Regions from separate parts of the Janthinobacterium sp. SUN211 genome, predicted to be linked through region 1. Evidence: predicted binding sites of a transcription regulator. Region 1 holds the regulator's gene; each other region holds the start of a gene.

Region 1 (7,739 bases):
GTTGCTGCTGCGCCAGGCGTTCGCGGTACAGCTCGATGGCGGCAAAGCCGGAGTCCACTTCGTCGGCCAGCCAGCCCCATGCCTCGATCAGCTTGACGATCAGTTCGCGCGTGGTGCGGTTGTCGTCGGCCACCAGCAGGCGCAGCTGGCCCAGCGCCGGCGTGCGCCGCGTTTCGGCCGGCTGCGCCAGCATTTCGAAGGGCACGCTGAACCAGAAGCGGCTGCCCTTGCCTTCGCTGCTGGCGACGGCGATGTCGCCGCCCATCATGTGGATCAGCTGCTTGCTGATGGCCAGGCCCAGGCCCGTGCCGCCGAAGCGCCGCGTGATGCTCTGGTCGCCCTGGGAAAACGCGGCAAACAGCTGCTGTTGCTGCAGTTCCGTCATGCCGATGCCCGTGTCGCGCACTTCGAAGCGCAGCCAGGCGCGGCCGCTCTCGCTCTCGGCCAGGCTGACGGCCACCACCACTTCGCCGCTTTCCGTGAACTTGATGGCGTTGCCGGCCAGGTTGACGAGGATTTGCTGCAGGCGCTGGGCGTCGCCCACGAGGCGCCGCGGCACGTCGGGCTCGACGGCGATGGCCAGTTCCAGCTCCTTTTCGCCCGCATTCATCGTCATCGTCGTGGCCAGGGTATTCATGACTTCGTCGAGGTCGAATTCGACGGGCGACAACTCCATGCGCCGCGCCTCGATCTTCGAATAGTCGAGCACGTCATTGAGGATGCCCAGCAGCGACTGGCCCGCCACTCTGACCATGGTCAGATACTTGCGCTGTTCCGTGTCGAGCCTGGTATTGCCCAGCAAATACACCATGCCCAGCACGGCATTGAGGGGCGTGCGGATTTCATGGCTCATGTTGGCCACGAAATCGCTCTTCGCGCGGTTGGCCGCCTCGGCCCGGTCGCGTTCCTGTTCCAGCTCCGCCGCGCGCGATTCGAGTTCCTGCTGCAGGCGGTCGCGTTCGCTCATCAGGCCGTTGAACGCTTCCGTCAGTTCGCCGATCTCGTCGCGCTGCTGCACCGGCACGGGCGTGAAGCGGCTGCCGCTGGTGCGCAGGGCTTGCAGGGTGTCGCGCAGGCGCACCAGCGGCGACAGCAGGCGCACGGTGACCCAGCCCAGCACGAAGGCGGCCAGCAGCGAGGCGAGGATGCTCCACAGCACCAATCGGTACAGCACGCCATCGAACGGTTCGAAGGCATCCTCGACGGGGAGCGAGGCGGCCAGCAGCCAGTTCACGGATTTCAGGCGCTTGAAGCTGTTGACGGCCGTGATGCCGCGGCTGTTGGTGCTGACCATGCTGCCTTCGCCATCTTCCTTCAGCAGCTGGGTCGTCGTCAGGTTGGCGTTCGGCTTGCGCGGTTGCAGCAAGCGGCTGGTATCGGGGTGCAGCACGTAGCGCGGCACGGCGCCGCGCGTGAGAATGAAGTAATAGCCGTTCTTGCCGATCTTTTCCGAGCGCAGGCGGCCCAGCAGGTTGTCCTTGTACAGGCGCAGCACGCCGATCACCACGCCGGCCACCTGGCCATCGGCGGCCAGCACGGGCGCCACCATCTGCACGATGGGCATGCCGCTCGACTTGCCCAGCATCGGTTCGGTGATCATGGGCTGGCGCGTGCGCAGGACGGTCTGGAAATACTCGCGCTCGGCGACGTTGATGCCGGCACGCCCCGCTACCTCCGGCATGTCGGCCACGACGGCGCCATGCGCGTCGAGCACCAGCACGTCATCGAACAGCACCAGCATCGAGCGGCGCGAATAGTATTCGCGCAATTGGGCGGGCCGGGCGATCAATTCCGGCGGCTGCTGTCGGGCCGTCAGGGTGACGATCTGCAGCAGCATGCCCAGCTTGTCGTCGAGCTCGGCAGCGGTGCGGGTGATCAGGGACGATTGCTGGCTCAGCAGTACTCGGGTGAAGTCGTCGCGCATGTGCTGCACCTGGATCATGGTGACCAGCGCGATCATGGCGATCGAGGTCAGGCTGGTGGCCAGCGCGACTTTTGCTTTAATGCCGAGAGGCTTCATGATTTCCTTTTCAGTACCGGGCGGCACAGGCGGCAGATAATGCTGTCAGGAATTTTCCTATCAATGCCCCAGCTTGGCAAGCGCCGCCGCGCAAATTGCCCGCCCCGTACGGGCTTTTGACGATGTTGCCATATAATTAAAGGCTGGACGTCGTTTATTCGCCGAATTTACGGTGAAATTGGTATACGGCAACCCTGTATGCGGCTGTATGCAGTAAACTTGTTGTTGCATTTTCTAAAAGGTACCGACATGACTGAAGCGCTACTCACTCCAACCTTGCCCACCGTGAACGTGGAGGCGTTGCGTGCGCGATGCTCGACCTGCAGCATGCATCAATTGTGCCTGCCGATGGGCCTCGATGTGGGCGACATGGACAGGCTGGACCAGATCATAGGCCGCCGCCGCAAGATTGTGCGCGGCGCCTCGCTGTTCCGCATCGGCGACTCGTTCCAGAACCTGTATGCGATCCGCCTGGGGCATTTCAAGACGTACCAGATCAATCCGGGCGGCGAAGAGCAGGTGACGGGCTTCCAGATGGCGGGCGAACTGCTGGGCATGGACGCCATCAGCGCCGACCGCCACCACTGTAATGCGGTGGCGCTGGAAGACAGCGAAGTGTGTGAAATCCCGTTTTCCAGCCTGGAACAATTGCTGGGCAATATGCCGACCCTGCTGCGCCATTTCCACCGCATGATGAGCCAGGAAATCACGCGCGAGCAAAGCGTCATGCTGTTGCTGGGCAATATGCAGGCGACGCAGCGCTTTGCCGCCTTCATCGTCAACCTGGCGTCGCGCTATGAAGCGCGCGGCTATTCGGGCAGCAATTTCCAGCTGCGCATGTCGCGCGAGGAAATCGGCAACTACCTGGGCCTGACCATCGAGAGCGTCAGCCGCCTGCTGTCGAAGTTCAAGAAGGAAGGCTGGCTGCGTGTCTCCAACCGGGAAATTGAAATCCTGCAGCCGGCGAAACTGAAGGCGATTACGGCCGGCACGGACGTCTGCAAATAAGACTTACAGTTCCTCGTCCGCATGCAGCGCGATGCTGCGCTGCAGCGGCCAGGTCCAGATGCCGGACAGGCGCCACTCGCGTTTGTCGTTTTCCACCAGCACTTGCCAGCGGCTGCGCTCGAGCATCGGCAGCGCCACGGAAAAATTGCCGGCCGCATCGGGCTGTACCAGCACCTTGATATCCTTTTCCGGCAGGGTCGCATGCGCTAGGTGCAGCTGCAAAGGCGCCTGATAGGCCTTGCCGAAGCTGTGCACGGAACCGGTCAGGCGCGCTTGCGCCACGTCATACGACAGGCGCGTATCCATCGCCAGGTCGCTGGCGATCGTGTCGCGCTTCAAATCCTGGTTGATCGCCTTGCCCTGCTTGTAATAATCGCCCACCACCAGCGCATCGGGCTGCGTAAACGCGATATAGCCCATGAAGCTGCCGACGACCACGGACAGGCCGGGGCCGATCATCAGCAGCCATGGCCAGCGATGCTTGTACCACGGTGCAACGGGTGCTTGCAGTTTCAGACTGTCGGACATGGTATTTCTCCTGTGTAAACGGCCAATCCCCATGCGGGGACTGGCCTTCCTGCTATTACCGCGGCACGATGAATACCGCGCTTTCACGCACATGCAGCGATGGGTCGTCCAGCGATTGCAATTCGATCGCAATCTTGTTCGAGCCCTTCTCTCCCACGCCGTGCGGCACGCGCAGGCGGATCGGCCAACCCAGCGTTTCCGTCGGCTGCAAGGTCACTTCTTCGCGCGTCAGCAAGGTCAGGCCCGGCAAGCCGGAAGCGCTGATTTTGAAATGCTGGCTTTGCTCCGATGTGTTCATGATCTGCAGGCGGTAGACGTTTTCGATCATGCCGTCTTCCACTTCGCGTCCCATGGAACCGCGGTCGCGGATCACGTCCATTTTCAGGGGCGTGCGCAGGGCCAGCGAAGTACACACGGCGATGATGATCAGGGCCAGGATGGAAGTGTAGATCAAGACGCGCGGGCGCATGGCGCGCTGGCGTATCTGCTTCGAATTGAAGTTGTTTTCCATCGCATGGTCGGTACTGTAGCGTACCAGTCCCCGTGGCCGGTCGACCTTGTCCATCACGCTGTTGCAGGCATCGACGCAAGCGGCGCAACCGATGCATTCATACTGCAGGCCGTTACGGATATCGATGCCGGTCGGACACACCTGCACGCACAGGGTACAGTCGATGCAATCGCCCAGCTTGTCGTTGTTGCCGGCCTTCTTGCTCATGGCGCCACGTGGTTCGCCGCGCTTGGCATCGTAGGTGATGATCAGGGTGTCCTGGTCGAACATGGCGCTCTGGAAGCGCGCGTAGGGGCACATGTATTTGCACACCTGCTCGCGCAGCCAGCCCGCGTTGCCGTAGGTTGCCAGACTGTAGAACAATACCCAGAACCATTCCCAGGGACCGAAGTTCAGCGTGGTCACCGACTGCGCCAGTTCCTTGATCGGCGTGAAGTAGCCGACAAAGGTAAAGCCCGTCCACAGGGCGATGGCGCCCCATACCAGGTGCTTGGCCGTCTTCTTGAACGCCTTGCGCACGGAGGGGCCCTGCTTGTCGAGGGCCATGCGCGCGCTGCGCGTGCCCTCGATGCGGCGTTCGACCCACAGGAAAATTTCCGTGTATACCGTTTGCGGGCAAGAGAACCCGCACCACACCCGCCCGGCAATGGCCGTGACGAGGAACAACAAATACGCACAGATGATCAGCAGGGCCGCCAGATAGATGAAATCCTGGGGCCACAGCACGACGCCGAAAATGTAGAACTTGCGCGTGGTCAAATCGAACAGCAGGGCTTGCCTGCCATTCCAGGTCAACCACGGCAAGCCGTAGAACGCGAGCTGGGTAAGCCATACGCATACCCATCGCCAGGTAGCGTAGCGTCCTTTGGCCTCGCGAGGGTAGATTTGCTCGCGGGCCGCATACATCTTGATGACTTGAGGTTCCATTTTTACTTTGCGGGTGCCTGCGGATTCGACAGGCTCCAGACATACGCCGACAGCACGTGTACCTTGGATTCGCCGAGGAAATCGCTGAAGGCCGGCATGGTGTTGCTGCGTCCCTTGCGTACGGTTTCCATGATGGTGTCGGCGCTGCCGCCGTACAGCCAGGTCTTGTCCGTCAGGTTTGGCGCGCCGAGCATCTGGTTACCCTTGGCATCGGCGCCATGACAGGCCATGCAGGCGCCGAACTTGGCCTTGCCCAGCACGGACTTGACGGGATCCGAGGTCGAGCCGGACAGGCTCAGCACATAATGGGCCACGTTCTCGACATCCTTTTCGGAGCCCAGGGCAGCGCCCATCGGTGGCATTTGCCCATTGCGGCCGTGCATGATGGTGGTCTTGATGATGTCGGGTTCGCCGCCATACAGCCAGTCCTTGTCCGTCAGGTTGGGGAAGCCCTTGTTGCCGCGCGCATCCGAACCGTGGCATTGCGCGCAGTAGGTCAGGAACAGGCGCTGGCCGATGGCTTGCGCCTGCGGATCGGCGGCCACCGTCTTCAAGTCCTGGCTCAGGTACTTGTTGAACAGGGGACCGTAGTCGGCTTCCGCCTTCTTCAGCTCTTCCTCGTACTGGCCCGTCGATTTCCAGCCCAGGCTGCCGGCATAGTTGCCCAGGCCCGGATACAGGAACAGGTAGGCCAGCGAGAAGACGATGGTGATGTAGAACAACCACATCCACCAGCGCGGCATCGGCGTATTGAGTTCCTTCAAGTCCTCGTCCCAGACGTGGCCCGTGGTGCCGTCGGCAGGGGCGCCCTCGACCACTTTGATTTTCGACTGCGAGTACAGCAGCACGCCGCAGCCGATGATGCCCAGCAGGGACAGCACGATGATGTAGATATTCCAGAAGCCATTGGTAAAGTCAGCCATGGTTATGCTCCTTCGCCAGGGTCATTTCGGCTTCGGCCGGATAGTCGAGCGCGTCGTCGGCGAACGGCAGGCGGGCTGCCGCGTCGAAGTCGCTGTTGCTGCGGCTGAACGTCCACCACAGGATGCCCACGAACGTCGTAAAGGAAACCACCGTCATGACGCTGCTGGCGCTGTCAAACAGGTTTTCGATTGCCATGCTAATTCCTTGTTTTGATTAATGTACCGAGGCCTTGCAGATAGGCGACCAGGGCGTCTTCTTCCGTCTTGTCCTGCAGCTGCGCGGGGCCGGCGGCGATCTCTTCATCGCTGTACGGCTGGCCCAGGCGTTTCAGGGCGCGCATCTTCGGCATGATGTCGTCAGGCACCAGCTTGGTCTTCGCCAGCCAGGGGTAGGACGGCATGTTCGACTCGGGCACCACGTCGCGCGGGTTGTTCAAGTGCGTGCGGTGCCATTCGTCGCTGTAGCGCGCGCCCACGCGGGCCAGGTCGGGTCCCGTGCGCTTGGAACCCCACTGGAATGGACGGTCGTAGACGAATTCGCCGGCAACCGAATAGTGGCCATAGCGTTCCGTTTCCGCGCGTAGCGGACGCACCATCTGCGAGTGGCAGTTGTAGCAGCCTTCGCGCACGTAAATGTCGCGGCCCGCCAGGCGCAGCGGCGAGTACGGTTTCAGGCCGGCGACGGGCTCCGTCGTGCTCTTCTGGAAGAACAGGGGAACGATCTCGACGGCGCCGCCGATGCTGATCACCACCGTGACCAGGGCGATCAGCAGCCAGGGGTTTCTTTCAATCCATGCATGTGAAAATTTCATTTGCTTTCGCTCCTATCAGGCGTGCGCCGCGTTCAGTTCCGGAATGCGGGCGACGGGGAGTTTGCTGCCGCGCAGAGTCATCCAGGTGTTGTAGCCCATGATGCACATACCCGACAGGTACAGCAGGCCACCGGCCACGCGCACCACGTAGTACGGATACGTCGCTTTCACGCTCTCGACAAAGGTGTAGGTCAGGGTGCCGTCCGGATTGACCGCGCGCCACATCAGGCCCTGCATCACGCCGGCGATCCACATTGCCGCGATGTACAGCACGATGCCGATGGTGGCCACCCAGAAGTGCACGTCGACCAGGCGCGTGCTGTGCATCTGCGTGCGGCCCGCCAGGCGCGGCAGCAGGTAGTAGATCGAACCCATGGTGATGAAGCCCACCCAGCCCAGGGCGCCCGCATGCACGTGGGCAACGGTCCAGTCGGTGTAGTGCGACAGCGAGTTGATGGTCTTGATCGACATCATCGGACCTTCGAAGGTGGCGATGCCGTAGAACGACAGCGAAACGATCATGAATTTCAGGATCGGATCGGTACGCAGCTTGTGCCAGGCGCCCGACAGGGTCATGATGCCGTTGATCATGCCGCCCCAGCTTGGTGCCAGGAGGACCAGCGAGAAGACCATGCCGATCGATTGCGTCCAGTCAGGCAATGCCGTGTAGTGCAGGTGATGCGGGCCCGCCCACATGTAGGTGAAGATCAGCGCCCAGAAGTGGACGATCGACAAACGGTACGAGTACACGGGGCGCTCGGCCTGTTTCGGGATGAAGTAGTACACCATGCCCAGGTAGCCGGCGGTCAGGATGAAACCCACCGCGTTATGGCCGTACCACCACTGGATCATGGCGTCCTGCACGCCCGCATACGCGGAATACGACTTGGTGAACGAGGCTGGCATGACGGCGCCATTGACCACGTGCAGAATCGTCACGGCCAGGATGTAGGCGCCGAAGAACCAGTTGGCCACGTAGATGTGCTTGACCTTGCGCTTGATCAAGGTGC
Region 2 (7,739 bases), on a different contig from region 1:
AAGCTGATGTTCAACAGTACGGAATCGGCCGAATTTGATGCCCAGACGCAATGTCTGCAGCACGTCGACATGGGCAGCCCGCTGCGCGTGCCCGCCATGCTGCTGGTGCGCGACAAGTTCGGCATCGAGGAAATGGGCTCGTTTGAAAACGTGGTGCGGGCCCAGGAAAAGGATTGGCAGCGCCTGTCCGGCGCGCCGGCCATCGAGCGCATCACGGGCGCCGGCTACTACATCCAGAAGGACAACCCCGTCATCGTCAACGAGGCGGTCAAGATGGTGGCGAAGAAGAAATAAAAAAAGGGCAGAGAAATCTGCCCTTTGTCATTCAACAACCCAACATCAACTATTGAAGCCCTTGCCTTCGCCCGCCAGCTTCACCAGCAGGGGCGCCGGCGTCCACGCTTCGCCGTGGCGGCCTTTCGCATAGCCGGCGATCGTGTCGAGCACGTTCGGCAAGCCGACCGTGTCCGCGTAGAACATCGGGCCGCCGCGGAACAGCGGGAAGCCGTAGCCCGTCAGATACACCATGTCGATGTCCGAGGCGCGCAGGGCGATGCCCTCTTCCAGGATGCGCGCGCCTTCGTTGACGAGCGCATACACGAGGCGCTCGACGATTTCCTGGTCGCTGATCTTGCGCCGCGCCACGCCGATGTCGGCGGAATGCTGGACTATCATGGCGTTGACCTGTTCCGAGGCGTAAGCCTTGCGGTCGCCCGGCTTGTAGTCGTACCAGCCGGCGCCCGTCTTCTGACCATAGCGCCCCAGTTCGCACAGCAGATCGGCCGTCTTCGAATACGTCACTTCCGGTTTTTCCACATAGCGGCGCTTGCGGATGGCCCAGCCGATGTCGTTGCCGGCCAGGTCGCCCATGCGGAACGGACCCATGGCAAAGCCGAATTTCTCGACGGCCTTGTCGACCTGCTCCGGCAGGCAGCCTTCTTCCAGCAGGAAACCGGCTTGGCGGCTGTATTGCTCGATCATGCGGTTGCCGATGAAACCGTCGCACACGCCGGAAACGACGCCCGTCTTTTTCAGCTTTTTCGACAGCGCCAGCGCCGTGGCCAGCACATCCTTGCCCGTTTCCTTGCCGCGGACGATTTCCAGCAGCTTCATGACGTTCGCCGGGCTGAAGAAATGCGTGCCGACCACGTCTTGCGGGCGTTGGGTGAACGCGGCGATCTTGTCCAGGTCCAGGGTCGAGGTGTTCGAGGCGAGGATGGCGCCCGGCTTCATGACGGCGTCGAGCTGCCTGAACACGGTTTCCTTGACGCCCAGTTCCTCGAAGACGGCTTCGATGACGATGTCCGCCTGCGCGATATCGGCATACGCCAACGTACCGCTGACCAAGGCGATGCGCTGCTCGGCCTTGTCCTGCGTCAATTTGCCCTTCTTGACCGTGTTTTCATAATTCTTGCGGATGGTGGCCAGGCCCTTGTCCAGCGCTTCCTGCTTCGTTTCCAGCAAGGTCACGGGGATGCCCGCGTTGGCGAAATTCATGGCGATGCCGCCGCCCATGGTGCCGGCGCCGACAATCGCCGCGCTGGCGATGGCGCGCACGGGCGTGTCGGCCGGCACGTCGGGCACCTTACTGGCGACCCGCTCGGCAAAGAAGGCGTGGCGCAGGGCTTTCGACTCGGGCGACTGCACCAGCTGCATGAACAGTTCGCGCTCGTACTTCAAGCCCTCGTCGAATTTCATCGTCACGGCGGCCGCCACGGCATCGACGCATTTCAGCGGTGCGGGGAACGGGCCGGACATGGCTTTCACGGTATTGCGCGAAAATTGCAGGAACGCTTCGTGGTTCGGGTAGTCAACCTTGCGCTCGCGCACTTTCGGCAGCGGGCGCACGTCACCCACTTTCGTGGCAAAGGCCACGGCGGCGGCCAGCAAGTCCGCGCCGGGCGCGATGACTTCGTCGAACAGGGCCGTGCCGGCCAGTTTTTCGGACGCTACGGGCGTGCCCGAGACGATCATGTTCAAGGCCATTTCCAGGCCCAGCACGCGCGGCAGGCGCTGCGTGCCGCCCGCGCCCGGCAAGATGCCGAGTTTGACTTCCGGCAAGGCCATCTGCGCGCCAGGCGCGGCCACGCGGTAGTTGCAGCCCAGCGCCAGCTCCAGGCCGCCGCCCATGCAGACGCTGTGGATGGCTGCCACCACGGGCTTGGTCGATTGCTCGACGACGTTGATCAGGGTGTGCAGCGTTGGTTCCGTGAGCGCCTTGGGCGAATTGAATTCCTTGATATCGGCGCCGCCCGAAAAGGCCTTGCCGGCGCCCGTGATGACGATGGCTTTGACGGCGTCGTCCGCCAGCGCCTGGCGGATGCCGGCCACGGCGGCCGTACGCGTCGCCAGGCCCAGGCCGTTGACGGGCGGGTTGGCCAGGGTAATGACGGCAACGGCGCCGTTCACTTGATATTCAGCACTCATGTCTCTTCCTTGTTGGTCTATAGGTTTTTGCTTGGCGATGAGGTGGTTGCAAGGGATGAAGCTGCACTATACCGCATAAAAGAACGCTCGTATTATTTTTGTCGTGCGCGCGCAGGCGCCAGCATGGTACGCCATGGTACAACATCATTTGCGGAAAGATTCTGCTGCATGCAGCAAGTTTCAGTAGAAGCTATCACTTGGATATTCATTTAAATAATAAAAGCACAATAATAATAACGCCGTTTTATTATGTAAGAAAATGCGTTTGTTATATGCCGGCATGGGCCAATTGCGACAGTTTTTACATTATTTATTCCCGCCCCTTGTTTTTCGCCAGATGCTGGGGAATAATAAAATTGTTGATACAAATCAATACTCTACAATTTATCTACAATAAGGCATACCGCAGGAAAAACACTGGCGGCCGTTCTGCGCGCACATTCTCACCGATTATCACCAGATGTCGACCGCGGCAATAACATTGCTGCCTTTTATGGATAGCAGTAAAAGTAATCGCAGCGGCATTATCGTTCCCATTCCTCTTCTCACCCCGAAGGAAATACTATGGACGCAGCCAGCCATGTCAGCCACTCCCAGGATCTGGACTTACAAGCGATAAATACTGCATTGAACCGTGTCCAGGCCGTGATCGAATTCGAACTCGACGGCACCATCCTGCATGCGAACGACAATTTCCTGCGCGTCGTCGGCTATACCCTGGCGGAAGTGCAAGGCAAGCACCATGCCATCTTCTGCGACCCCGAGTATGTCAAGACGGATGAATACAGCAACTTCTGGGCTAAGCTGGGACGTGGCGAGTTCGACCATGGCGAATACAAGCGCCGCGCCAAGGATGGGCGCGAAGTGTGGATCAACGCATCCTACAACCCCATCCTCGACGCGGACGGCAAGCCGTATAAAGTCATCAAGTTTGCCACCGACATCACGGCCACCAAGCGCCGCAACGCCGATTACGAAGGCAAGATCGACGCCATCAGCAAGGCCCAGGCCGTGATCGAATTCCGGCTCGACGGCACCATCCTCGACGCCAACGACAATTTCCTCAAGTCCGTCGGCTACACGCTCGACGAGATCAAGGGCAAGCATCACCGCATGTTTTGCCTGCCCGACTACGCCAACAGCGACGACTATGCGCAGTTCTGGCACAAGCTGGGGCAAGGCCAGTTCGACGCGGGCGAATACAAGCGCGTCACCAAGGACGGCCGCGAAATCTGGCTCAATGCCTCGTACAACCCCATTTTCGATACGGAAGGACGGCCCTTCAAGGTGGTCAAGTTCGCCAGCGACGTCACGGCCCTGAAAAAGCGCAACGCCGAGTACGAAGGCAAGGTCAGCGCCATCGGCAAGGCGCAGGCCGTGATCGAATTCGACATGCAGGGCAATGTGCTCGATGCGAACGACAATTTCCTCGCCGTCATGGACTATGACTTGAGCGATATCAAGGGCGAGCACCACCGCATGTTTTGCGAGCCCGAGTATGCGAGCAGCGCCGAGTACAAGAAATTCTGGCAAAAGCTCAACCGCGGCGAATTCGACGCGGGCCGCTACAAGCGCCTGGGCAACCATGGCAAGGTGGTGTGGATACAAGCCACCTACAACCCCATCCTGGACCTCAACGGCAAGCCGTATAAGGTGGTCAAGTTCGCCATTGACATCAGCGAACAGGTAAACCTGGAAAACAGCATCCAGTCCAAGGCCGCCAACGACAGCCGCAAGGTCAATGCCCTGCTCGAGTCGGTGGCGCGCGCGGCGCAAGGCGACCTGACCTGCAATATCGTGCCCGAGGGCGACGAGCCGATCGACCTGCTGGCCGGCGGCATCAGCAAGATGATCATCGACTTGCGCGGCGTGATCGGCAACGTGGTATCGGCGGCGAACGGCTTTGCCGACGCCTCGCACGCGATCGCCGAACGGGCGACGGGCGTGGCTGTGGGCACGCAGGCGCTGGGCGCCACGGTGGAAGAAATGAACGCCTCCATCGACGGCCTGACCTTTTCCATCAATTCCATCGCGGAAAACACCTCGAACGCCGATTACCTGGCGAAAGCCACGCAGCAGGAAGCGGAAGCGGGCGCGCGCGCCGTCGCCAAGTCGATCGAGGCGATGGACTTGATCAACCGCTCGTCGGAAGACATCGGCGAAATCGTCAAGGTGATCAGCGAAATCGCCAACCAGACCAACATGCTGGCCTTCAATGCGGCCATCGAGGCGGCCCGCGCGGGCGAGCACGGCCTGGGCTTTTCCGTCGTCGCCGACGAGGTGCGCAAGCTGGCCGAGCGCTCTTCGCAGGCGACCAAGGAAATTTCCAAGCTGATCAACGAATCCGTCAAGCGTGTCTCGACGGGCAGCGAAATCTCCCGCCAGGCCAGCGACGCCTTCGACAAGATCGTCTCGGGCGTGGCGAAGACCACCCTGGCCATCTCGGACATCTCGAAGGCGGCCAACGAGCAGCTGCTGACGGCGCGCGAAGTGTCCACGGCGATCCAGTACATTGCCGAGGAAACGGAAAAGTCGGCCGCCAACTGCGACAGCATCGCCCGCTCGACGGATGGCTTGAACGAGCGCGCGGGCAGCCTGAACCAGACTGTCTCCGGCTTCGTGGTGTAGGCCATGAGCCACGCGGCCACCTTGACGCCCGAGGTGCTGACGACCCTGATCGCGCTGGTGCGCCAGCATACGGGCATCGCCATGACGGCGCGCAAGAGCGTCTTGCTGGAACGGCGCTTGCAGCCACGGCTGCAGGCGCTGTCCCTGCACAGCTACCAGGCGTACCTGGACCGCGTGGCCAGCGACCGCGACGAGGTGGCCCATTTCATCGACCTGGTGACCACCAACGACACCCTGTTCTTCCGCACGCCGTCCATCTGGGATTACTTCCGCGACCGCTACCTGCCCGCCTGGGCGCGCGCGCATCCGGACGGCTGCCTCGCCATCTGGTCGGCGGCCGCCGCCAGCGGCGAGGAACTGTATTCGATCGCCATGCTGTGCGAGCAATTCAAGCAGCAGGCGCCCGCCTTCCGCTACCAGATCCTGGCCAGCGACATTTCGCAGCAGATCCTGGGCGCGGCGCGGGCCGGCCAGTACAGCGGCCGCTCCGTCGAGCGCATCCGCCTGTCGCATCCTGACTTGCTGCGCAAATATTTCACGCCCGCGCCGTACGGCGTCAAGGTCAACGAGGAATTGCGCCAGCACGTCAGCTTTGCCCAGCATAATCTGCTGGAAGCGCTGCGCCCGGCCCAGCGCTTCGACCTGGTCTTCCTGCGCAATGTGCTCATTTATTTCGACGCCGAGCACCAGGAAACCGTGCTGCGCCAGGCACGCCTGAGCCTGAAGGACGAGGGCCGGCTGATCCTGGGCGAGTCGGAAACCATCGCCCGCCTCGGCACCGGCTATCAATTCGAGTTTCCCATGATTTATAAGGCGGGTACCGCATGAGCATCATCATCGAGCATAACTTGCCGCTGCAACATGTTGGCATGGGGCAACTCAGCGTGGGCACGCAGGGCGAGCAGCTGCAAGCCTTGCTCGGCTCCTGCATCGGCATCGGCTTCATCTGGAAGAATGGCCCGTGCTGCGGCCTGGCCCACTGCCTGCTGCCGGAAGCGCCCGGCGTCGAGCCGAGCCTGGGCGCGCGCTATGTGAGCCAGGCCGTGCCCTCGCTGCTGCGCCTGATGGGCGTGCGCCAGGCCGATTACGCCGATATCGAAGTGGTGCTGGCGGGCGGCGCCAGCATGTTTGGCCCGCGCAACGGGCGCTTGCAAGTGGGCCGGCAAAACGCGGAAGCGGCGCAAAAATACCTGGACCAGTGCGGCTTGCACGTCAGTTTTTGCGCGCTGGGCGGCCGCCACGGGCGCCAGTTGCTGATCGATTGCGCCCGGCACAGCTATGCCGTCACCGATGTGGTGGCGCAACCCGAATTGATTCCACGCAAGGAAGGCGCATATGGATATGCATGAAGCAACGGGCTTGCAAGCGCAGGGGGCCAGCGACACGGCCACCGAACTGTTCGGTTCCTTCCACCTGGGCGACGATGAATTCGCCCTGCCCGCCAGCTGCATCCGCGAGGTCGTCAATTACCCCGCCAAAGTCACCGCCCTGCCCCTGTCGCCCGCCTACCTGGAAGGCATGTTCACCTTGCGCGGCAGCGTCATTCCGGTGGTCAACCTGGGCCGCTTGTTCCGCGCCGACGCGCCGCGCGCCGTGGCCACGGACAAGATCGCCATCCTCGATTTCCAGCAAGTACTGATCGGCATCGTTTTCCAGGATACGGGCGAAATCCTGCGCGTGCCCGCCAGCGCCCGCAGCGCCCTGCAGTATGCGGCCGGCGACAGCCACGCCGTCATCGCCGGCACGATCCTGCAGGATGGCGGCGCGCGCCTGCTGCAGGTACTCGACCCGCACGCCCTGCTGCGCATCGAAAACGTGCCCCATGTGCTGGCCCTGCAGGCGACAGGTGCCAGGCTCAGCACGTCCCGCTACCACGCGCAAAGCGAACGCCGGCAGTGCGTCAGCTTCCATGCGGCGGGCGCCACGTTTGCCTTCGAAATGCTGGCCATCCAGGAAATCATCCGGGTGCCGGAACTGCACAGTTCCCTGCTGAACAGCGAACTGTGCCTGGGGCGCATGCATTTTCGCGGCAGCCAGGTGGCCGTCGTCGATTTCGGCGCCCTGCTGCAGGCGGGCGAACCGGGCAAGGCAGCCACCGGCGACCAGCGCATCATCGTCGTGCGCCTGGAGGACACGACCGTGGGCTTCCTCGTCGACTCCGTCGACAGCATCGTGCATTTCTTTGGCGACGAAGTGCTGCCGATTCCCCTGCTGAGCAAGGCGCGCGCCGCCATGTTTGCCGGCTGCATCACGAAAGAAGGCCTGGGCGACATCATTTTCCTGGACCATAAGGAAATCCTGTCGCAGGCGGAGATCGTCGAGATGCGCGACGGCCACGCGCGCCTGTACCCCAGCGACCCGGAAACGGCCACCGCCGCCACGCGCAAGGCGCAGCGCCGCGTCTACATCACGTTTACGGTGGAAACCCGCTTCGCCGTGGAAATCGGGCAAGTGCGCGAAATCATCGATTTCAGCGGCGCCATCACCACGCCGCCGGGCATGCCAGCCTGCATGCGCGGCATGCTGAATTTACGCCAGCAAATGATCAGCATCATCGACTTGCGCCAGCTGTATGCGATGCCGGCCTTGCCGGACGCCAGCGCGGGCAAGATTCTGATCGTGGAACGGGGTGACGAGCGCTACGGTTTTCTCGTCGACCATGTCGATAACATCATGACGATATC
Region 3 (7,739 bases), on a different contig from region 1:
CTTCCTCGCTGGTCAGCAGCAGGTCGGACAATTGATCCGTCAGCACGCGGTTGATTTCCTCGGGCATGCGCCGGTCGCCGCTGCGCAAGCCCGCCTCGACGTGGATCACGGGCGTGCCGCGCTTGGCCGCCACCAGCGCGCACGCCAGCGTGGAATTGACGTCGCCGACGACCAGCACAGCGTCGGGCGCCAGCGGCGGATGGGCGTCGAGCACGGCGTCGAAGCGGCGCATGATCTCGGCCGTCTGCTGCGCGTGGTTGCCGGAGCCGACGTCGAGGGCGATGTCGGGCGGGCGCATGTCCAGGTCGATGAACAGCTGTTCGTTCATGGCCGTGTCGTAATGCTGGCCCGTATGCAGCAAGGTCACGCGCACGGCGGGCGCATGGCGCGCCAGGGCGGCCAGGATGGGCGCCATCTTCATCAGGTTGGGGCGCGCGGCCACCACGCACAGCAGGTGCGCCGGTGCGGCGGATGACAGCGAAGGGTCGGACATGCTGCAGCCTCCTTAGAATCGCATGGTGAGCGTGGCGCTGACGCCGTTTTCGCGGTAATCGCCGCCGCGGTTGCTGGCGTGCCGCGTGTGCCGCACGTCGATGCTGGCCGTCATGTCCGGCTGCAGGATGCGCGTGTAGCCGGCCGTCAAGGTGATGTTGTTGTCGCGCCGGGGCGCGCTCAGCGAACGCACGCCGGCGTAGCCGGCATTGACATTGACGGTGGTGCGCGAATTGGCTTGCCAGCCCCAGCCCAGGTTGCCGCCGACCTGGCGCGTGCGGTCTTCGCTGCCGAACTCCACGCCAGGCAGCAAGCCGCTGTCGATGCCGCTGGCCGTTTGCGCCGTGCGGTCGACGGCCGTGACGCCGACGATCATCGTGCTTTTCGCCGTGGCGCGCGCCATCGTCAGCTTCAGCTGCTTTTGCAGGAAATAGCGGTGGCTGAAGTAATTGATGGCGCCCCGTTCCGGCCCCAGGCTGTTGGCGTAGCGCAGGAAGGCGTCGATGCGCAAGCGCCGGTCGCGCGCATTGGGAAAGATGCCGCGCCACAATTGATCGAGCAGTCGGCCCGCATCGCGGTCGCCCAGGCGCGAAAACTGCGTCGGCATGGTGGTGATGTTTTCGCCGTAGCTCAGCTGCCAGTTGGTATGGCGCTGCAGGAAGGTGGCGTCCAGGCTGTAGGTGGTGCCGAAGAAGCGCTTGCCCGTGCTGAAGGCCACGCTGGTGCGCGGCGACGGCGTCCACACGCCGCCCAGCGACCAGAAGCGGCCCGCCGGCGCCTTGCCGCTGGTCGACAGATAGCCTTCCTTTTCCATGCCGCCGCTGGCCGTGGCCGCCCACTTGCTGTTGATGGGATAGCGCAAGCCCGCGCTGCTGCGCTGCATGCGCACGGGCGCCAGCTTGCTGTCCTGCGTGCGGCGCACGTCGTGGCTGGCGTTCCAGGTCCAGCCGTTGCCGCGCGGCTCGCCATTGAGCAGCAATTCCAGCTCATCGCTGTGCACGGAGAGCAGGTCGCCGCCGCTGTCGACCGTGTTGCGCGTGTAGCGCAGCTCGGCCGAGGCCAGGCCGCGGAAACGGTGGCGCAGGTAGGGGCTGATGCCCGTCGTGCGCACGGTGCTGGCATTGTCCGTGTCGGGCAGGCCGTCGATCAGTTGCGGGCCGAATGGCGAGATGTTGCGCCGGCTCACGCTGGCGTCCGCATCGATGAAGAACCAGTCCTGCACCAGCTCGGCGTCGGCCGAGGCGCGCAGTTCGTGGGTATCCGTATCGGCGCGCTGCCCCGACAGGTATTTGCGCCAGCTGTAATCGAGGTGCACGCGCAGGCGCGGGCCCGTGCCGATGAGGGCGATGGCGGGGGCGATTTCCGTGATGAAGTCCGATTGCGCCTGGCCGGACGGCGCGCGCAAGGCATTGTCCGTATAGCTTTCGCGCAGGCGCAGCGACGGTTTCACCAGCCAGTCGACGGCGCCGGCCGGCAGGGGCAGCAGCAGGGACAGGAACGGCAGCAGCGGCAGCGGAACCCGGCCGCTAGTCGTAATAGCCATAGCCGTAGTAGTCGTTGCCGGGGAACGATTTGGTCTTGTTGTAGATCAAATGAATGTGTTCGCACGACTCGATCTGCCGCAGCGCTTCCTTGACGGCGTGCTGCGTCGTCGTTTCCGCCTCGACCACCATCACCACTTGTCCCATCTGCCCGACCAGCGCGTGCGCCTCGCTGGTGATCAAGAGGGGCGGCGAATCGAAGATGACGACGCGGTCGCTGTAGCGGCTGGCAATTTCCGCCAGCAGGCGGCTCATGGCGCGGCTGGCCAGCAATTCCGTCGCATGCTTGTTGCTGCGCCCGGCGGGCAGGATGCTCAGGTTGGCCACATTGGTTTTCAGGATCACGTCGCCCATGGCCAGTTGCGGGTCGAGCAGCACGTCCATCAGCCCCGGCTCCGGCGGCAGGCCCAGCACTTTCAGCACGGACGGGCGCGCCACGTCGGCATCGACCAGCAGCACCGTGATATCCATTTCCATGGCGATGCTCATGGCCAGGTTGACGGCGCAGTAGGTCTTGCCTTCGCCGGGCATGGCGCTGGTGACGACGATCAGGTTGCCGTGGCGGATGGCCTCGGTGCCGCTGGCGCGCGCCTGGCGCAGCAGCGGGCGCTTGATGATGCGGAAATCCTCGGCCACCGAGCTGCGTCCGCCTTCCTGCGTGAGCATGCCTTGCTCCGCCAGCCGGGCCAGGTTCAGAGGGCGGTACTGGGGCGACCGGGCCGCGTCCGCGCCATCCGCCCCCGCCGCGCCCGCTGCGCCATACGGCACGCCGGCCTCGGCCACGCCCAGGATGGTGGGTTCCTGCTTGCCGCTGTCCTTGCTGCTCATCGTCGCTCCCCGGGATCTAGAATTTCAGCAGCGCGGCCGTCATGACCCCGCCGTACAGCACGAACAGGCTGCCCAGGCAGGCGCCAAAGCCGTAGCGGGCGCGACGGCGGCGCACTTGCTGCAGCGCCGTCCAGTTCATCGATACCGTGCCCAGCACGTTCAAGCCCGTGGCGTCGCGCAGTTCGGCGGGGCTGAGGAAGGTGGGACGCACCTGGCTGATGAGCAAGGCCGTGGCGACGCCGGCCACCAGGGCCGCGCCCAGCGCCGCGCTGAACAGCAGCGGGCGGTTCGGGCCGACGGGCGCATATTGCACCGTGGGCGGGTCGATGATCTTGAAGGCCATCATTTCCGTGGTGGAACTGAGCTCACCCGACAGCTTGGCCGCTTCGCGCCGGCCGATCAGCTTTTCATAGTTTTCCTTGTTGATGATGTAATCGCGGTTCAGCTGCGCCAGCTGCGATTCCACCTCGGGCACGGCATTGCTCTGCGCCAGCAGGCGTTCATTGCGCGCGTTGTATTCCTGCACGCGGGCGCGGATGGCGGCCACCTTGGCGTCCGCATCCGTCAGCGCCACCTTCAGCTGCTGCAGCATGGGGCTGTAGTTCTTGCCCGGGTCGCCGGCCGCCGTCTTCAGCTTGCTTTCTTCGATCTTGCGTTCTTCCAGCTGGGCAATGAGGCGCTTCGAGGAAATGATGTCGGGGTGCAGTTCCGTAAATTGCATGCGCAGGCTGTCAAGGTTCTTGTTGAGCGTGGCGATGCGCTCGTCGAGTTCGGGATTCGCGATGGCCGATGCGTTCGGCTCCAGGTCGAGCACGGGCTCGTCGCCTTCGATCTGGCTCTGGATGGCCTTGCGGGCCTGCTCCGCCTCGACCAGTTCCAGCTTGGCATTGTTCAGGCTATCGGACGACATCAGCAGCTGGCTGCCATAGTCGATGCCCTGGCGCGGCAGCAGCAGGTTGTTGCGGATCTTGAATTCCTTCACGAGGTTTTCCGCCGCGCTCAGCTTGTCCTCGTAATTCTTGATCTGCTCGTCGATGAATTGCACCGCCTTTTGCGAATCGCCTTTTTTTCCCTGGAAACTGCCTTCGACAAAGATGGTGAGCAGGCTTTGCACCACGTCGCGCACCAGCTTCGGGTCGCGCCCGCTGTAGCTGATCGTGTAGATGTCATACGCGTTGGTGCCGGTGATCTTGATGCGGCTCATCAGGTCGTCGAGCTGGGCCTCGTGTTCGCGCACGGTCTTCGAATCGAGGTCGAGGTCGACCATGCGCATGACGCGCTCCACGTTCGGGCGGCTGAGCAGGGTGCGGCTCATGATGGCCACCTGCTGTTCCGTGTTCGGCACGCTGGTCATGCCGGCCATCAGCGGCTTGAGGATGGTTTGCGTATCGACAAACACGCGCGCCGACGTCTGGAAGTCGTCGGGCAGGGTGATCACCTTGATGAAGCCGACGATGGCCACCAGCCACGCCACCAGCACCGCATGCCAGCGGTACTTCCAGATGCCTTTCAGGCTGGAAAGCAATTGCTGTATCAATTCTTCCATGTCGCTTCCTTCAGGTGACGGTGCTGCACGGTCGATGGGCTGGCGACGGCGTATTGCAAGAAATGCTTGCCTGTTGAGTAAGCAAAGTATAGGGCGGCTGGGAGGCAAAATTTCCCAAGATGATTGCTTCTTGATACGCCTCAAGGTTGACTTGCCGGGTTTTAATAATCATAGGAAGTTCGCGGCCCAGGCTGGTTCTGCGCGGCCGGCCATGGACGCGCCATCGACTCGAAGAGGCTCCGCATGAATCCGTTTCGCCGTGCATTTGTCTGCAACACGCTGGGCCTGGGCTTGGCCGCCGGCTTGCTGGGCGCCTGCCGCACGTCCCATCCGCTGGCGCCCTCCGACGACAGCGCGCCCATGCACGACTACCTGATCGGACCGGGAGACTCCGTCAACATCATCGTCTGGCGCAATCCGGAAGTGTCGCTGACGGTGGCCGTGCGGCCGGACGGCAAGATCACCACGCCGCTGGTCGAGGATTTGCCCGCCAGCGGCAAGACGTCGACCCAGCTGGCGCGCGACATCGAGCAAGCGTTGGGCAAGTTCATCCAGCAGCCCGTGGTGACGGTCATCGTCACCAATTTCTCGGGCCCGTATGGCGAGCAGATCCGCGTCATCGGCGAAGCGGCCAAGCCGCAGGCGCTGCCGTACCGGCTGGGCATGTCGCTGATGGATGTGCTCATCGCCGTGGGCGGCATCACCGATTTCGCGGCCGGCAACAAGGCCAGCATCATCCGCATGCGCGAAGGCAACCAGCAGCAGCTGGGCGTGCGGCTCGACGACCTCCTGAAGCGTGGCGATATTTCCGCCAACGTCATGATGCGCCCGGGCGACGTGCTGCTGATACCGGAGAGCTTCTTTTAATAGCGGACTCGGCAATATCAAAACAGCACTTATATTTGTCATTTTGTACTTGCAGGCAAATTTCAGCATGCAATTTTGCTATTAAATAGCATATTTCTTCTGTTTTTTTTGCCTGGCGCGGGAACTTCTCCAGTTTTTCTCTTGTCACAAGGCATTGGCTTCAGTCCGTCTCGACGGCGGCCGATGAACGTGAGGACAAGATGAGCTTTGAAGATGAACCCATTATTTCCTTCGACACGCCCGGTACTTTCAATGACCTGGTGGTGGGCGAGGGGCAGATCGATCCGGCCATGGAGCATGAGCTCGACCTGCAGCGCTTTCATATCCGCATGGCCAATTCGCGCGGCCGGCGCGAGGCGGCCAGTTTGCTGATCCGCAAGATGTACGGCTGGCGCGGCTATGCCGTCGATCCCGGCATCGCGCATGCCCTGAATAAAATCACGCTGTTTGCGGAAACGGCCGGCACCACGGTCGGCACCATGACCCTGTGCCTCGACAATGACGAGACCGGCTTGCCGGCCGATGAAAACTTCCGCGACAAGCTCGACGTCCTGCGCGAGGAAGGCCGGCGCCTGTGCGAACCGTCGCGCCTGGCCATCGACAAGGGGGTGAGCAAGCGCGTGTTCGCGGCGCTGATTCATATTTCTTATATCTATGCCCACAATATTCACGGCTTTACGGATTACGTGATCGAAGTCAACCCGCGCCACGTGGTGTTTTACAAGCGCATGCTGGGTTTCCAGGACTTTGGCGGCGAGCGCGAGTGCACGCGTGTGGGGGCGCCGGCCGTGCTGCTACGGCTGGACCTCGATTACATGGGGGCCCAGATCCGTAAATACGGTGGCCTGATGGAACAGCATGGGGGTGAACGGTCGTTTTACCCCTTTTTTTTTCCGACATGGGATGAGCCTGGCATTACGGACCGGCTGAGGCAGGGGCGCAACTGATCACTCATTTGTTTTTCAGCAAGAGCGTCTGCATGTAGCTGCCCGGAATCGCGTAAGTGATGCCGCTCGGGGCGCTGATGGCCGCTTCCTTGAGGCCCTTGACGTACACCATGTTGACGATGCCGTAGACGAGACCGGTCTCGGGATCGAACAGGGGGCTGCCGCTGCTGCCCGGATACGCCGTCGCGTCCAGCTGGAACACGGTGTACGGCGCCTTTTGCAGCTGCGCCAGGCGCCGGATGTCGAGGCGCTGCGCGTTTTCGCTGGGCATGACCACCGGCGTCAGCGATGACACGGTGGCGCGGTGCGTCACGTGGTGCAGCCCGAGCAAGGTGCCCAGCGGAAACCCTGTAAATGCCATGGCCTGGCCTTCGCGCACCGTGGCCGCGTCGCCCAGCGCTAGGGCGGGCAGGGGCGCGCCCGCCAGGCGCAGCAAGGCCAGGTCGTGTTCCGTGTCCAGCGCCTGGACCCTGGCGGGACGAAATTGCGCCGCCTCGCCCTGGCCCGTGAGGATGCCGATGACTTCATTCGGATTGGCGTCGAGCAGTTTCTGGATCACGTGGGCGCAGGTCAGCACGCTCAAGCCGTCGCCCGTCACGAAACCCGTGCCGATGAAATTCATCGGCGGCGTGCGCGTCTTTTGCAGGCTGCCCACGCCGACGATGGACGGTTTGATGCGCGCGATGGTTTGCGCCAGCGGCGCATCGGCGCGGCACGGCGCGCTGGCCAGGGCCAGGCAGAATAGGAGGGCGGAAAACAGGGGTGTCATGGCGGCGCGCTTTCAAGGTGGGGAGGTGGCGGGGAAGGCGCGGGCTGCAGCAGCGCGCACAGCAGCATCAGATGGCACAGCAGGGCGAGGCGCGGCACGTCGAGCAGGCTGTCGAACAGGCCGACGACGAGAAAACCCAGCAGGGCGGCGGCGCAGGCCAGCGCGCCCGGCTCGCCCCGCGCGGCGCGGCGCAGCAGGCGCAAGCCGGCCACGGCCAGCAGGGCCAGCATGGTCAGTGCGCCGCACCAGCCCGTTTCCACCAGCAGATGCAGCGCCATGCTCTTGATATGCCACGGCAAGTGATGGTGGTCGCTGCTGAAAAACCAGTAATTGTTGGCCTGCGTAAAACGGCCGTTGGCGATCAGTTCCTCGCCGCCGGGCGCGCGCAGGCTCAGGTTGTCGACGTCGAGCACGGATGAGACGGCCGTACCGCTGGCCGCCAGTTCCAGCTGCACGGGCGGGCGCAGCAGCCAGGCGCCCGTGCCCAGCCAGGCGCTGTCGAACGGCACGTCATAGTGTTGCCAGGCCGCCGGCGGATTGCCGGGCGGGGGCGGGCGCAGGCGCAGGGGGATTTCCACGCAATTTTGTGCATACAACAATTGCCGCTGGCACAGCCGCACCTGCAGCACGGGCATGGGGCCGCTTTTGCGCACGTCGAGCGCCAGGGTGTAGCGCGTGGCAGGCTGCACGCGCAGGCGTTGCAGCAGCCGCAGCAGTTCGCCATAGCCGGCGCTGTAGCCGGGACTGGC
Region 4 (7,739 bases), on a different contig from region 1:
GCGCACCCGTCACCTTGATCGCACAGGCGCTGGGCTACGATTCCGACAGCGCCTTCAGCCACGCCTTCAAGCGCGTCATGGCCTGCTCGCCGCGCCAGTACCGGCTGCGCCACGCGAACGCGCAGGCGTAAAAAAACCCGCGCTTGCGGGTTTTAATCATACAAGGTCAGCGCGCCGGCACGGGCGGCAAGGCCGCTACCGCCAGCAAGGCAAACGGTCCGAGAAACAGGCCGATACCGAACCACAGTCCCCCGTGGCGGCCGCGCCGGCTGGCCAGCAGCCAGGTGGCGACCGCAAACAAAAACATGAAGATCAACAGTATCGCCATTGCCACTCCTTGCCATGCGGAAAGCCCAGTGTAGCCCACGGGCGCACCCGTGGCTAGACGTACATCAGTCCTGGCGCTGCACCTGCATCAGGATCACGCGCTTGCTGCTGCCATCGGCTGGCGGCGTGCTTGACGGCGGCGGCGGGCTGTCGCACGAGCCGCAGGAACCGCAACCGCTGCCGCAGCCCGGCGCCACCTTGAAGAAGGTCGACATCTTCACCTCATCGAGGCCGCAGCGCACGAGGCCCCGCACGATGGCGCGGCGCACGCCCGCCGGCAGGTACTTGGTCGAAAAATGCAGCAGCGCGGCTGCGACGATCAGGGCGACGATGAGGGTTTGCCACATGGTTTTCTCCTAAGCGCCCAGCATCAGGGCGACACGGTACGTGATGAACGAGGCGGCATACGCCAGCGCAAACATGTAGCCGGCCATCAGCAGCGGATAGCGCCAGCCGCCCGTCTCGCGTTTCACCACGGAGAGCGTCGACAGGCACTGCGGCGCGAACACATACCAGGCCAGCAAGGACAGCGCGGTGGCCAGCGACCACGAATGGGCGATCAGCGGCTCCAGGGTGGTGGCCAGCGCATCGCCCGTTTGCGACAGCGCATACACGGTACCCAAGGCGCCGACGGCCACTTCGCGCGCCGCCATGCCAGGCACCAGCGCGATGCAGATCTGCCAATTGAAGCCGATGGGCGCGAAGATCACTTCCAGGCCGCGGCCCAGGATGCCGGCCAGGCTGTAGTAGATCGGCGGATGGATGGCGTTATCCGGCGCGCCGGGGAAGGTGCTGAGGAACCACAGGATGATCATCAGGCTCAGGATGATGGTACCGACGCGCGTGAGGAAGATTTTCGCGCGCTCCCACAGGCTGACGGCCAGGTTGCGCAGGTGCGGCCAGTGATAGGCGGGCAATTCCAGCATCAGCGGCTGGTTGCCGCGCACGCCCATGCCGCGCTTCATGACCCAGGCCACGGCCATGGCCGAGATGATGCCGGCGAAATACAGCACGAACAGCACCAGGCCTTGCAGGCTCAGATAGCCCCATACCTGGCGTTCCGGGATAAAGGCGGCGATGATCAGCGCATACACGGGCAGGCGCGCCGAGCACGTCATCAGCGGCGCGATCATGATGGTGACCAGGCGGTCGCGCGGATTCTGGATGGTACGTGCCGCCATCACGCCGGGAATGGCGCAGGCAAAGCTCGACAGCAGCGGGATGAAGGCGCGGCCGGACAAGCCCACGCCGCCCATCAGGCGGTCCAGCAGGAAGGCGGCGCGCGGCAGGTAGCCGCAGTCTTCCAGGCTCAGGATGAAGAAGAACAGGATCAGGATCTGCGGCAGGAACACCAGCACGCTGCCGACGCCGCCGATGATGCCTTCCACCAGCAAGCTTTTCAGGTGACCGTCTGGCATGTTCGCCGTCAACACGGCGCCCAGGTGGCCCACGCCATCGGTGATCATTTCCATCGGCGTGGCGGCCCAGGCAAACACGGCCTGGAAGATCAGGAACATCAGCACGGCCAGGATGATGGGACCGAACACGGGGTGCAGCACCACGTCGTCGATCTTTTCCGTCAGGTTGCCCTTGTCGCTCGTGTCATTGCTGACGGCGGACAGGATGCGGCGCACTTCGCGCTGGGTTTCTTCGACGGTGACGGCATCGATGGCCGCCAGCGGTTTCGCTTCCACTGCCGGCAGCGGCAGCATGGCGTCGATGGCGTTCAGCAAGGCTTTTTCGCCATCGTGCTGCACCGCCACGGTTTCCACCACGGGCATGCCCAGTTCCTGCGACAGTTTCACCGTGTCGATCAGCATGCCGCGCTTGCGCGCCACGTCCGTCATGTTCAGGGCCAGCAGCATGGGCAGGCCCAGGCGCTTGACTTCCAGCACCAGGCGCAGATTCAGGCGCAGGTTGGTGGCGTCGACGACGCAGATGATGGCGTCCGGACGCGGGTCGCCGCGGCGCAAGCCGCCCACCACGTCGCGCGTGATGGCTTCATCGGGCGTGGTGGCCGACAGGCTGTAGGCGCCCGGCAGGTCGAGCAGGCGCACGGGCTTGCCGGCCGGCGAGGTGAAATGGCCTTCCTTGCGCTCGATGGTCACGCCGGCGTAGTTCGCCACTTTCTGGCGCGCGCCCGTCAAACGGTTGAACAGGGCGGTCTTGCCGCAGTTCGGATTGCCCAGCAAGGCAATTTGTGGCTGATGCGGCGGCTTGTGCACGCCTGCATCCACGATAGTTTCGACAGCACCCATGGTCATTCCGGTTGAAGCAGCGGTTGAATCGTAATCAGCGCCGCTTCGAAGCGGCGCAGTGCGAACGTGGCATTGCCGACCTTGATGGCCAGCGGATCGCCGCCGGGAATGCCGCGCTTGAGCATGCGGATACGTTCGCCGGGAACGAATCCCAACTCCATCAAGCGGCGGGCCAGGTCGACGCCGTCCTCCGTCTGTCCTGCCGTGTGGGGCGTGATATGCAACACCGTGCCGCTCTGGCCGACTGCCAGCGCATCGAGCGTCATCATGGGTGGAACTAGAGTCATGAGCAAATTCCGTTCAAATTAAGAACACCTGATACCGGCGACGGCGCAAGGCGCCTTGCACCGGTTCCAGGTTTGTGAGGTAAAACGCAACTGTTGCGCATTACCGACAAGCGGCCATTCAATCTGTCCAGACGGTGACCGTCCGAGACAATACCAGCATTATAAACATGAATGCGAATAGTTTTTATTTAGCCCGGAGAGCCGCCCCCATCAAGGGCTGCGTCATTCGGAAACATGGCCTGTGAAGCTGCGGCGCCAGGCCGCCAATTGCCGCACACTTGATCAAAATCACTTGCATTGTCCCCCGCTTTGCGCGACAATGAAACGTAATGATAATGATTCTCATTAAAACACTAGCAACAATGCTTTCCAGCACTAGTGTCTGTTCATCCTCCAGCCAGAAGGTGTATCAATGATTGTATGTGTCTGCAACAACATATCTGATCGTGAAATCCGTCAAGCCGTCGATCTTGGCCTGTCCAGCATGGCCGAACTGCGCCGCGACCTGGGCGTGGCCACCTGCTGCGGCAAATGCCACACCTGCGCGCGGGAAGTGCTGAACGATCACCTGAACGCCACCGTGGCGCTGCAAGAAACCGTATTGATGCGAGCTGTACTGACAAACTAAAGAAAGCGATGAACGCCATGACGATGATGCCCCCGCCCGTAACGGTGCAGGCCGTGCAGCAATTTGCCGACTTCGACAAGAAGCGCAACAAATTCGCGCCGCTGATGGCCATCGTCGTCCTGCACATCGCCGGCTTTTACGCCATTCAGAGCGGCCTGCTGAGCCGCGTGGTCACGGCGGCCATGCCGACCATCACCACCATCAGCATCATCGCCCCGCCGGCGCCGCCCAAGCCGCCGGCACCGTCCGTACCGAAAACCGTGGAATTGAGCGCCCCCGTGCCGCGCGCCGTGATCCCGCCGCTGCCGCTGATCGCCGTAGCGCCGAGCGAACCGACGATCACGCCGCCGCAGCCGACGCGCGCCGAAGCGGCACCGGTTGCCACCGCCGCACCGACAGCGCCATCGACACCGTCGCCGACGCCACCGGCGCCGTCGACGCCGCGCACCGTCAGCAGCGTCGAATACATCAAGGCGCCGCAACTGATCTACCCGAATCTGTCGCGCCGCCTGGGCGAAAGCGGCACCGTGGTGTTGCGCATCCTGATCAATGAAAAGGGCTTGCCCGAGCAAATCCTGATTCATAAATCGACCGGCTACGGCAACCTCGATGAAGCGGGCCGCCAAGCCGCCCAGCGCGCGCTGTTCAAGCCGATGATCGAGAACGGCAAGCCTGTTCCCGTGTACGTGTTAGTACCGCTGACCTTCCAACTGAGCTAGCCTTCCGGCGGCCCTTGCGCCGCTGCCAGCCCGCAAGCACCGCACCCTGTGCCCTGCTTGCTTTTTTGCGCCCTGTTTTCTGTACCAGTCAAGCAACTGCTTGTTTCAGTCTGCCAGCCTACATCCCCGGGCCAGGCAGACTTTTTTTTGCGCGCTACATCTCCGCCCACATCCTGAGCAGATTGTGATAATGCCCCGTCAAGCCCACCGTCGCCGGCGAATCGCCGTGTTCTCCGCGCACGCTCTGGATGTTTTGATCGAGCTCAAACAGCATGCTGCGCTTCCAATCCTCGCGCACCATGCTTTGCGTCCACAGGAAGGAGCAGATGCGCTCGCCGCTGGTGACGGGCAGCACCTGATGCACGCTGCTCGACGGATACACGATCACGTCGCCGGCCGGCAATTTCACTTCATGCGTGCCATACGCGTCGACCACCACCAGCTCGCCGCCTTCGTACTCGTCCGGCTCGCTCAAAAACACGGTCGACGAGACGTCGGCGCGCATCGATTGCATGCCGTTTTTCGGCGTGCGGATGGCACCGTCGATATGCAGGCCATAGTGCTCGCCGCCCGCATAGCTGTTGAAGAACGGCGGCAGGATGCGCAGCGGCAGCACGGCGGAAAAGAACAGGGGATTGGCCATCAGCGCGCGGCTGACGATCTCGCCCAGTTCCAGCGCCAGCGGCGAACCTTCCGCCAGCTGGCGGTTGCGCTTGACTTGCGCGCCTTGCGCCCCGACGCTGGCGCGCCCGTCGACCCAGTCCGTCTGCGCCAGGCGCTGGCGAAACTGCGTGACCTGTTCCGGCGTCAGCACGCCGGGTATATGCAGCATCATCTTGCTATCCTTTTTCAGTAAATATCGCTGCCTGATTATCGCATCGCCGGCAGCGGCCAAGAAGACACAAAAGCAAGAACGGAGCAACATTTCCCGCCTTTTCAGCGCGGCCATGCAGGCGCGCCAGCCGCAGCAAAAAAACGCCAGGAACGCGAATGAGAATGGCCATCATTTTCCTTAGCAAATAAAAAACGGAAAAATGTGCCAATCCATTTGAGAATGGGTTTTATTCGCACGATATTTACGTTAAAAAGACGGAAAAATGCCGTTTACCGCCCGAAATCGCCCATATTTTGCGCTATCATGCGGGCATAGCGAAACCGGCAACCTGCGCGCCACCAGGCAGCCAGCGCCACCCGGCAGTGAACGCCAGCAGCCTCCGGTTTCATCATCGAACGCGACACAGAACAAAGGAAATCCCATGAAGGGCGATAAAGAAGTCATCCGCATGCTCAACGCACAGCTCACCAACGAACTGTCGGCCATCAACCAGTACTTCCTGCATGCGCGCATGTACAAGCACTGGGGCCTGGAAAAGCTGGGCAAGAAGGAATACGAAGAATCGATCGGCGAAATGAAACACGCCGACAAGCTGATCGACCGCATCCTGATGCTCGACGGCCTGCCGAACCTGCAAGCGCTGCACAAGCTGCTGATCGGCGAGAACACGCCGGAAATGCTGGAATGCGACTTGAAGCTGGAACGCGCCGCGCACGCCACCGTCAAGGAAGGCATCGCCATCAGCGAAAAAGCGGGCGACTACGTCTCGCGCGACCTGTTCCTGATGATCCTGGAAGACACGGAAGAACATATCGACTGGCTGGAAACGCAGATCGACCTGATCGCCAAAGTCGGCATCCAGAACTACCTGCAAAGCCAGATGGCGATTGAAGAGTAATTTTTCTTCGAGGCAGATAAAAAAACCGGCAATCGCCGGTTTTTTTACGTCCGCGCCTTATTGCGGCACGGTGTCCTTGAACGACTGCCGCTCGGACAGTTTATCGAACAGGCGCGCCAGCGCGGGGTGATCGGCGCGCCAGTCGATTTCCGGGAAGCGGAAGCTGAGCCAGCCCAGGGTGCAGCCCACGGCCACGTCGGCCAGCGTGTAGTTCTTGCCGGCGCAATACGCGCTCTCGCCCAGGCGCGCTTCCAGCGCCGCCAGGCCCAGGGTGACTTTGTCCAGCTGGCGCGCGATCCAGGCCGCGCTTTGCTGCTCGGGCGGGCGCTGCGTGCGCTCCAGGCGCACCAGCACGCCCGCGTCGAGAATGCCGTCGGCCAGCGCTTCCCAGTTCTTGATATCGGCCCGCTCGCGGCCGTTGCCGCCGGCCGGCAGCAGCTTGCACACGGGCGTGAGCGTGTCGAGGTATTCGACGATGACTTTCGAATCGATCAAGGTGCTGCCATCCTCCATCACCAGGCAGGGCACCTTGCCCAGGGGATTGGCCTGGGCGATGCGGGTTTCCGGCACCCACACGTTTTCCAGCTCGAAGACATAGTCGAGCTTTTTTTCCGCCAGCACGATGCGGGCTTTGCGGACATACGGGCTGGCGAGGGAACCGATCAGTTTCATAGGTACTTTAAGGTAAGGGAGCAGCAAGCAGTATAGCATCGGCGGCAGCGCTGTTTGGCAGCACGCGCCCGGCGGCCCGGCGGGTGTGGCAGGCACGCCGCATCGGCGCCGGATTCGGTCCAAAAGCGGCGTGCCGGCGGCCAACGGACGGCTGGCCAGCGGCCAGCGGTGGTAAAATCGCCCTTTACTGTGGCGCCGTCAGTGTTGCTGTATTGCAATGGCCCTTCCCTCCCCGCGCGCCACACGCCAACCGTTTCTTTAACTTGCGTCCGCTCTCATGACTTCTACTACTCCGTATTCCACGCTGTCGGCCCTGTCTCCGCTCGATGGCCGCTACGCCAGCAAGACCGATCTGCTGCGCCCGATCCTGTCCGAAGCCGGTTTCATGCACCACCGCGTGAAAGTGGAAATCTCCTGGCTGCAAGCGCTGTCGCAAGCCGGTTTCGCCGAAATCAAGCCGTTTTCGGCCGAAGCGACCGCCCTGCTCGACAAGATGGCAGCCGACTTCTCGGAAGCCGACGCGGCCCGCATCAAGGCCATCGAAGCGGTCACCAACCATGACGTCAAGGCCGTCGAGTACTGGCTGAAGGAACAAGTGGCGGACGTGCCGGAACTGGTGGCGGCGTCGGAATTCATCCATTTCGCCTGCACCTCGGAAGACATCAACAACACTTCGCACGGCATGATGCTGAAAGCGGCCCGCGATGGCGTGATGCTGCCGGCCTTGAACGGCCTGGTGGCCAAGCTGACGCAGATCGCGCACGACAATGCCGACGTGCCGATGCTGTCGCGCACGCACGGCCAGACGGCCAGCCCGACCACCCTGGGCAAGGAATTTGCCAACGTCGTGGCCCGCTTGCAGCGCGCCGTGAAACGCATCGAACAAGTGGAAATCCTCGGCAAGATGAATGGCGCCGTCGGCAACTACAACGCCCACCTGTCCGCCTACCCCGGCTTCGACTGGCCCGCATTCTCGCAGGCCGTCATCGAACAGCGCCTGGGCCTGGTGTTCAATCCGTACACCATCCAGATCGAGCCGCACGACTACATGGCCGAACTGTTCGACGCCTTCGCGCGCGCCAACACGATCTTGCTGGACCTGAACCGCGACATCT

The links. Region 1 encodes FNR, which switches genes on or off when oxygen is low (the NO sensors DNR and NnrR bind a similar motif). Its sites were predicted from a motif close to TTGATNNNNATCAA; they were not measured.
Region 2: a site for FNR is predicted at 2,787-2,800, ahead of O3301_RS03515 (PAS domain-containing methyl-accepting chemotaxis protein). Genes of this name have one in related genera too.
Region 3: a site for FNR is predicted at 4,538-4,551, ahead of O3301_RS02460 (XrtA system polysaccharide chain length determinant). Genes of this name have one in related genera too.
Region 4: a site for FNR is predicted at 3,151-3,164, ahead of O3301_RS27025 (FeoA family protein). Genes of this name have one in related genera too.

The regions. Positions count from the first base shown of each region.
Region 1 covers NZ_JAPWIC010000003.1:59,885-67,623, reverse strand. Annotated here, with positions in the region: gene O3301_RS11550 (response regulator) at 1-2,020, opposite strand, end outside; gene fnr (fumarate/nitrate reduction transcriptional regulator Fnr) at 2,270-3,028, shown strand; gene O3301_RS11540 (FixH family protein) at 3,032-3,556, opposite strand; gene ccoG (cytochrome c oxidase accessory protein CcoG) at 3,612-4,994, opposite strand; gene ccoP (cytochrome-c oxidase, cbb3-type subunit III) at 4,997-5,917, opposite strand; gene O3301_RS11525 (cbb3-type cytochrome c oxidase subunit 3) at 5,910-6,113, opposite strand; gene ccoO (cytochrome-c oxidase, cbb3-type subunit II) at 6,115-6,729, opposite strand; gene ccoN (cytochrome-c oxidase, cbb3-type subunit I) at 6,745-7,739, opposite strand, start outside.
Region 2 covers NZ_JAPWIC010000001.1:817,093-824,831, forward strand. Annotated here, with positions in the region: gene O3301_RS03505 (alpha/beta fold hydrolase) at 1-294, shown strand, start outside; gene O3301_RS03510 (3-hydroxyacyl-CoA dehydrogenase NAD-binding domain-containing protein) at 340-2,427, opposite strand; gene O3301_RS03515 (PAS domain-containing methyl-accepting chemotaxis protein) at 3,055-5,055, shown strand; gene O3301_RS03520 (protein-glutamate O-methyltransferase CheR) at 5,059-5,883, shown strand; gene O3301_RS03525 (chemotaxis protein CheD) at 5,880-6,404, shown strand; gene O3301_RS03530 (chemotaxis protein CheW) at 6,391-7,739, shown strand, end outside.
Region 3 covers NZ_JAPWIC010000001.1:586,141-593,879, forward strand. Annotated here, with positions in the region: gene wecB (non-hydrolyzing UDP-N-acetylglucosamine 2-epimerase) at 1-493, opposite strand, end outside; gene O3301_RS02450 (TIGR03016 family PEP-CTERM system-associated outer membrane protein) at 506-2,035, opposite strand; gene O3301_RS02455 (XrtA-associated tyrosine autokinase) at 2,019-2,861, opposite strand; gene O3301_RS02460 (XrtA system polysaccharide chain length determinant) at 2,878-4,407, opposite strand; gene O3301_RS02465 (XrtA/PEP-CTERM system exopolysaccharide export protein) at 4,651-5,274, shown strand; gene O3301_RS02470 (long-chain N-acyl amino acid synthase) at 5,475-6,221, shown strand; gene O3301_RS02475 (serine protease) at 6,226-6,990, opposite strand; gene O3301_RS02480 (hypothetical protein) at 6,987-7,739, opposite strand, start outside.
Region 4 covers NZ_JAPWIC010000011.1:75,546-83,284, reverse strand. Annotated here, with positions in the region: gene O3301_RS27045 (AraC family transcriptional regulator) at 1-131, shown strand, start outside; gene O3301_RS27040 (hypothetical protein) at 167-328, opposite strand; gene O3301_RS27035 (hypothetical protein) at 393-674, opposite strand; gene O3301_RS27030 (ferrous iron transporter B) at 684-2,585, opposite strand; gene O3301_RS27025 (FeoA family protein) at 2,588-2,872, opposite strand; gene O3301_RS27020 (bacterioferritin-associated ferredoxin) at 3,285-3,500, shown strand; gene O3301_RS27015 (energy transducer TonB) at 3,518-4,219, shown strand; gene O3301_RS27010 (Fe2+-dependent dioxygenase) at 4,374-5,054, opposite strand; gene bfr (bacterioferritin) at 5,476-5,952, shown strand; gene O3301_RS27000 (glutathione S-transferase N-terminal domain-containing protein) at 6,010-6,624, opposite strand; gene purB (adenylosuccinate lyase) at 6,902-7,739, shown strand, end outside.